DNA from 3 places in the Microbacterium sp. SORGH_AS_0862 genome. Region 1 is predicted to be linked to each of the others. Evidence: predicted binding sites of a transcription regulator. Region 1 holds the regulator's gene; each other region holds the start of a gene.

The links. The regulator HspR, encoded in region 1, represses chaperone genes until heat shock. The targets are predictions, from matches to a motif close to AAGTTGAGTCNNNNNGACTCAACTT.
Region 2: the regulator HspR is predicted to act here: its motif matches at 1,217-1,241, upstream of QE377_RS13530 (ATP-dependent Clp protease ATP-binding subunit).
Region 3: the regulator HspR is predicted to act here: its motif matches at 1,059-1,083, upstream of QE377_RS10485 (Hsp20/alpha crystallin family protein).

The regions. Positions count from the first base shown of each region.
Region 1 covers NZ_JAUTAY010000001.1:1,441,577-1,443,834, reverse strand. The annotation lists gene QE377_RS06735 (DnaJ C-terminal domain-containing protein) at 2-994, shown strand; gene QE377_RS06730 (heat shock protein transcriptional repressor HspR) at 1,077-1,520, shown strand; gene QE377_RS06725 (immunoglobulin domain-containing protein) at 1,631-2,258, shown strand, end outside.
Region 2 covers NZ_JAUTAY010000001.1:2,747,255-2,749,512, forward strand. The annotation lists gene QE377_RS13515 (DUF3817 domain-containing protein) at 1-177, shown strand, start outside; gene QE377_RS13520 (hypothetical protein) at 184-342, opposite strand; gene QE377_RS13525 (EI24 domain-containing protein) at 422-1,153, opposite strand; gene QE377_RS13530 (ATP-dependent Clp protease ATP-binding subunit) at 1,283-2,258, shown strand, end outside.
Region 3 covers NZ_JAUTAY010000001.1:2,156,902-2,159,159, reverse strand. The annotation lists gene QE377_RS10495 (helix-turn-helix domain-containing protein) at 1-30, shown strand, start outside; gene QE377_RS10490 (hypothetical protein) at 53-361, shown strand; gene QE377_RS10485 (Hsp20/alpha crystallin family protein) at 570-1,007, opposite strand; gene QE377_RS10480 (hypothetical protein) at 1,167-2,141, shown strand; gene QE377_RS10475 (long-chain-fatty-acid--CoA ligase) at 2,143-2,258, opposite strand, start outside.

The DNA.
Region 1 (2,258 bases):
CGTGGCCAGTCAAGACTGGTTCGACAAGGACTTCTACGCGGTGCTCGGCGTCGCGAAGGACGTCTCCGATGCCGATCTGAAGAAGACGTACCGCAAGCTCGCCCGCCAGTACCATCCGGATTCGAACCCCGGGGATGCGGCGGCCGAGGCGCGCTTCAAGGAGATCAGTGAGGCGTACTCCGTGCTCAGCGACAAGGAGCAGCGTGAGGAGTACGACCAGATGCGCGCCATGGGCTCCGGCGCCCGCTTCACCGCGGGCGGCGCGGGCGCGGGCGGCTTCGAGGACGTGTTCTCGCGCTTCGGCCAGGGCCGCGGTGGCAGCCAGTTCGACGCGGGTGGCTTCGAGGACTTCTTCACGATGTTCGACCGGGGCGGATCGAGTTCGTTCGGATCGGGCCGCTTCGGTCAGACCTCGGGCGGCTACCGCGGCTTCGGTGGACCCACCAAGGGTGCCGACGTCACGGCACGCACGACGCTCGATTTCGCGACGGCCGTGGGCGGCGAGACCATCACGCTCCAGGGCGAGGACGGCAAGCCGTTCAAGGTGAAGATCCCCGCCGGTGTCGCCGACGGACAGAAGATCCGACTCCGCGGCCGCGGGCGTCCCTCGCCCGACGGCGGCGAGGCCGGCGACATCGTCGTGCAGGTCTCGGTGCGTCCGCATCCGGTCTTCGCGCGCGACGGGCTCAACCTGCGCCTGACCGTCCCGATCACGTTCACCGAGGCCGTGCTCGGCGCGACGATCGAGGTCCCCACCCTGGGTGGCGACCCGGTGCGCCTGCGCGTCGCTCCCGGCACGCCGTCGGGCCGGGTCCTTCGGGTCAAGGGGCGCGGCGTCCACACGCAGAAGGGCACGGGCGATCTGCTCGCCGAGGTGCAGGTGGCGGTTCCCGCCCACCTCGACGATGCGGCCAAGGAGGCGCTCGAACGCTTCCAGGAGCTCGAGCCCAAGGAGAACCCGCGCGCCGAGCTGATGGCCAAGGCGCGCAACTGACGAATGATCCGCAGGTGCCGCATCCGAAGACGGATGCGGCACCTGCGGACGACGAGACGATCGGGGCAAGGAGGTGAGCGGGATGGACGAGAACGAGATCGACGACGAGGCGCCGGTGTTCGCAATCGCGACGGCCGCGGAACTCGCCGGCATGCACCCGCAGACCCTGCGGCAGTACGACCGGCTGGGACTGGTCGTGCCCGGACGCACGAAGGGCGGCTCGCGCCGGTACTCGGTGCGTCACATCGAACAGCTGCGCGAGGTGTCGCGCCTGTCGGCGGACGGCATGAGCCTGCCCGCCATCGCCCGCATCATCGAGCTCGAGAACCGCGTACGGGAGCTTCACGGCCGCGTGCGCGACCTCGAGAACGCGATGCGCGCTGAGCTCGATCGTCGGCCCGGAGCGCGCGTGTTCGCCGCCGGGCCCTCGGGCTCCGTGGTCCCACTGCGCTCAGGCACGCGCGTGCGTCGCTCCACCGAGATCGTGGTCTGGAGACCCCGGCGCGAGCTCCCTCCCGCGGACTGAGTCCGCCTCGAGGGCACGCCGATGGGCGATGTCTTTGCATGCGTCAGCCCGGGTTTAGTAAGGTAAGGCTTACCTTTGTGCCTCCCGTTCGGTATCTTCGACGAGCAGCGGTGACGGCTTCCCGAACGAAAGGCCCCACCGTGCTCCGCTCCGCCTTGTCGCGCCTCGGCGCCGTCATCCTCGTTGCCGCCTTGTCGTTCGCGGCTGTGTCGGTACCTTCCGCAGCGATCGCCGCAGACGGCGCGGATACGCCGAACGCCGCGTACTACGCGGCGTTCGCCTCGACGCCGGCGGGAGCCGAAGCAGTGCCATCCGACGCCGTCGTGACTCTCGCGGCGTCGTCCGGCGGGGATACGACCCTGCGGACGGTCGCGTCCGGCGGGATGACCGTTGTGCAGCGGGTGGACGAGACCACAGGGGCCGTGGTCGAGGCGCTGGACGTCTCGGGCCGCATCGACGTCGTGCGGGATGCATCGAGCGTGCGCGACTACGGTGGGAGCGCTCCGTATCCCGAGAACGTGTACGTGCTCGGACGCGCGGACGGCGAAGCGACCCTCGTGCGGATCGTTGCTCCGGGCACGCTCGCGGGCTCCGGGACATCCGTGGAAGCCTTCGACACCGACGCGTTCGCGCAGCGCAGCGGGATCGCGTTGTCCGACCTCGTGCTCCTACGGCCTTTCAGCACGGGCCTGTTGGCCGTCTCGGCCGACGGAGACGGATACCGCGCGACCAGGCTGG
Region 2 (2,258 bases), 1.3 Mb from region 1:
CTGCGGGGTGCATGGCGACTGCAGGCCGGATCCGACCCGCGGGATGCGGCATGGCACGACCGTGTGCTGCGCTCCGTACTGCGTCGGCCGGTCTTGTCGGCCGTGGTGATCGCCGCCGCGGTGGCGGTGGCCTTCACGGTGCTGCTCGTGGTCGGCCCTCCCGGTGGTCGGGCCTGAGCGGACTTACTTCGCGCGCGCCCGCACGTGGATCGGCAGCGCCATTGCGGCCGAGATGAGCAGGATGCCTGCGACGAAGATGACGGCTTGGAAACCGGGCACCGAGAACGAGATGCCGAACGCGAACATCCCGAGCAGAAACAGCAGCAGGGACACGATGTACATGGCACTCCTTCGGAAGACTCCCTCCAGAGTACCGGGTCGCCTGCGTGCGGACCGACCGCATCCGCACCTCTGAGCGGGCCTACTCCTCGCTCGGCGACACGCTCGCTGCGAGACGGGTCGCGCCCACCACGGCCGCGGGCATCGTGAACACCGCTCCGAGCGGGATGAGGAAGCACAGCTGCGTCATGATGCCGAAACCGAGCGCCCGGCCACGGGCCGTTCGCAGCAGGCGGCGCCGGGCGCGGCGATCGATGCCGCGCGCCGTCAACGCGCGCCCCGAGAGCTCGTCCGCGAGGATCCATCCCGACAGCAGAACGCCCGTCACCGTGCCGACCACGCCGCCGATCAGAGGGATGAAGCCGAGCGCGAAAGCGAGCGCAGCCGCGAGCGCGCCGCGCACGATGAGACCGGTCGCATCGGCGAAGGCCGCTCGCCAACCCGGGTCGTAATCGGGGACGGCGCCCGAATCGGCGATCTCGACGCTGCGCCAGATCCGGTCGTAGAACGGTTCGCCCACGATCAGAGTCAGCGCGGTGAACGTCGTGGCCGCCAGCAGGAGTGCGCCGGCGAAGACCGCGACGCCGAGCGCGACGCGCAACGCGATGGCCCAGGCGGCGGGCCAATCGTCGGCGAACGGCGTGACGGCGTCCGTGAGCGGGGCCAGGGCCGTTGCGAGCGCCACGAGGGCCGCCGAGAGTCCCGCACTCACGATCAGTGCGGGCAGGAGGCCGAGGAGCATCAGGCCTGGGCGCCGGGTGAACCACCCGAACCCGCCGAGCAGCAGGCGTGCGCCGCGAAGCACCTCGTTCACTCGATCTCCTCACCGCTGCGCTGGGACGAGCGTAGTGGGAATATCGTCACTCCCTGCGTGTTGAACTTGATGTGTCGACGCTCAACTCCGTTTTGCAGAGCGACACCCCGAACCCGATCAGGAGAACAGATGCCTGAAGATTTCACCCCCAACGAGGGCCGCGACGCTTTCGACGACTTCCTCTCGCGCTACCTCGCAGGTGAGCGCGGGCGCGCGGCGCGGTCGATCGACCTGTCGCGCTACCTCAGCGCACGCACGCAGGAGACGCTGCAGGATGCCGGGCGCTTCGCCCTCACGCGTGGCCAGCACGAGCTCGATGCCTTGCACGTGCTCCGCGAGATCGTGCGCGTCGAGCAGGTGCGCGATGCGATCGCCCGACTCGGCGTGGACCCCGAGAGCATCGTCCGCGAGTCCGAGCAGCGTCTGCCGGCCAGTGCAGATGTCGCCGACGTCGACAGCGCCGTGGTGACGACGTCCGTGCAGCGCGCTCTCTTCCACGCGTTCCAGGTCGCGCGTTCCTCCGGCTCGACGTACATCGACCCCGAGCACCTCTTCTTCGCGCTCGTCCTCGCGCAGGACACGCCCGCAGGTCAGATCCTCGCGCGCGCCGGAGTGACCGCGGAGGCGCTCACGCAGAGCGTGCGCGAGACCGTCACCGGCGGCGACCGCGCCCCGGAGCAGGCGGCGGCATCCGAGCCCGCGACGATGCTGGAGCGCTACGGGCGCGACCTCACCTCCCTCGCTGAGGCGGGGGAGCTGGACCCGGTGATCGGCCGGGCGGACGAGATCGAGCAGACTATCGAGATCTTGAGCCGTCGTACCAAGAACAATCCCGTGCTCATCGGCGAGGCCGGCGTCGGAAAGACCGCGATCGTCGAGGGGCTGGCCCAGGCCATCGTGGCGGGCGAGGTCCCCGAGCAGCTGCGGGGCAGCCGCGTCGTCTCGTTGGATCTTCCCGCGATGCTCGCGGGCGCCCGTTACCGCGGCGACTTCGAAGAGCGCCTGACCGCGACGATGGGCGAGATCGCCGAGCGCAAGGGCGAACTGATCGTCTTCATCGACGAGGTGCACACCGTGGTCGGCGCGGGCGCCGGCAGCGACGGCG
Region 3 (2,258 bases), 720 kb from region 1:
CTCACGATCTGGCTCCCGCCGGCGGCGTGAACACCCGACCTACACTCGTGCCATGACTGCTTTCCTCCCCGGTTCCCGCGGCACGCAACCCTGCCCGAATTGCGGCGCCGAGGTCGCGCAGTCGGACCGGTACCCCGAGTATCTCTGCGACGAGTGCGAGGCTCGCGCCGTGGATGCGGACGGCGCCCGCGTCACCGGATCGAACGCCTCCTTCGGCGGCGGGTTCGTGCTGCACTGGCCGGACGGCGAGCACGAGTCCCTCCCCTGCGCCTCGGCACGAGTGTGGGTCGACGGACGCGAGTGGGAGTACTCCGAGGCGCGCTTCGGCGGGGTGCTGATCACACCTGTCCGCGACCGCTGACCCGACAGTCGGCTATGCGTCAGCAAAGAATCACGAAAAGGTAACGGAAACCTCTTCCGCTCCGTTATCTCACCGTTATAGAGTGCTCGCACGGTAGTTGTTTTGCTGTGGCAGCTACCGACATGTGATTGCAGGACACTCTTGGTGCAAAGGGACAAGGGCCGGTCGGAAGCCTCTCCGACCGGCCCTTACTGCTGTCCGCGATGCGTCAGTTCTGCGACTCCGAGACCTGCAGCGCGGGGGCGTCATCACCCGTGGCGATCTCGACCTTGCGCGGCTTCGCCTTCTCGCTGACGGGGATTGTGACACTCAGCACACCGTTGCGGTAGCTCGCCGAGATCTTCTCGGTGTCGAGTCCCTGACCGAGGCTCAGCTGACGCAAGAAGGTGCCCGACGTCCGCTCGCGCGTGATCCAGGTCACGCCGTCGCCGGCCGACAGCGTGCGCTCGGCGCGGATAGTGAGCAGCTGGCCGTCGATGTCGACGTCGACCGAGCCGGGGTCGATGCCCGGCAGGTCGGCGGTGAGGACGTAGTGGTCGCCGTCGCGGTAGAGGTCCATCGGCATCTGCCGAGGGCCGCGCCGTGCGGTGTCGAAGAACGTGTTCGCCATGCGCTCCAGGTCACGGAGCGAGTCGTATGCAGCCATAGTCGTCTCCTCTCGAGCGGGATCGGATGTGGTATCCGACCCGTAGTCCCTAAGTTGAGCCCCCTTGACTCAACAATCACAGATTAGCACTCTCATGCCACGAGTGCTAGTTCTCACAGCCGCCTCTAGGGCCCGCCTGCGACCTCATAGACTCGGCGCGTGAACGACTCCGCCGAGGCGGCGAAACGACCGCCGCTGCTGCGGAGGATCGCCCTGAACCCGCTGATCTGGGCGGCCGCCTGCATCCTGGCAGCCTTGCCCGGATACCTCACCGAGGGCGGGTTCTTCCCCTTCCTGATGACGATCATCGCGGGGGCCCTCTGCGGGATCTGGTTCGTGAACCTCACGGTGCGCATGCCGCATCCGACCGGCGCGATCGTCCACCTCCTGGTGGCGGTCGCCCTCGCACCGGCCCTCTACGCATCGATCGAGTTCCTTCCGCCGCTCTTCGCGCCCGGCGCACCGCGCGCGATCTATGCGGGGCTGCTCCTCGCATTGCCCCCTGCCGCCGGCTGGGTCTGGATCACACTGCTCAGCCGCGTCATCAACCTCCTACCGGGCAAGACCCGAGCGCAGCCGCGGGTACCGCTGGCCTGGGAGAACGACGGCGACGCTGTCATCCTCCGCTTCCGGGCGATCCCGATGCGGATGCGGGAGCTCACGGTGTGGATGATCGCCACCATCGTCGTGACGGGGGCGCTCGTCACCACGGCGCTCATCATGTTCAGCGCCGTCGTCGAGCGACTTGGACCCCGCATGCTGATCCTCGCGCTCGGGGCGCTCTTCGCCTTCCCCGCCTATCTCATCGTCACCGCGCTGTTGCGCAGACGCTCCGTCGAAGCGAGCGTGCGCGTGTCACGCGACCGGATGTGGATCACCGCCGGCGAGGCGACGCACGCGCTTCGGCTGAGCGAGATCGAGCGGCTGCGATGGGGCACCACGAGCGACTACGCGCGGCTCGAGGTCACCGCACCGGGGGTCGATCTGGCGCTGCTCGTGGGCATCGCGAAGCAGGCGGACGGCCTCGCATCCGAGCTTCCTCCGCTGCCGGCGCGCACCCTTCGTCTCGCCGAGACGGAGGGGCTCGCGAGGTCCAGCTCGCGCCGCGGCCTGGTTACCCTCTCGCGCGCCTGACTCAGCGGGCCGAGAGACGCTCGCGGACGACGCGGCGCAGCACCTTGCCGATCTGCGAGCGGGGCAGATCCTGCACCTCGACGATCCGCTTGGGCACCTTGTACGAGGTGATGTGCG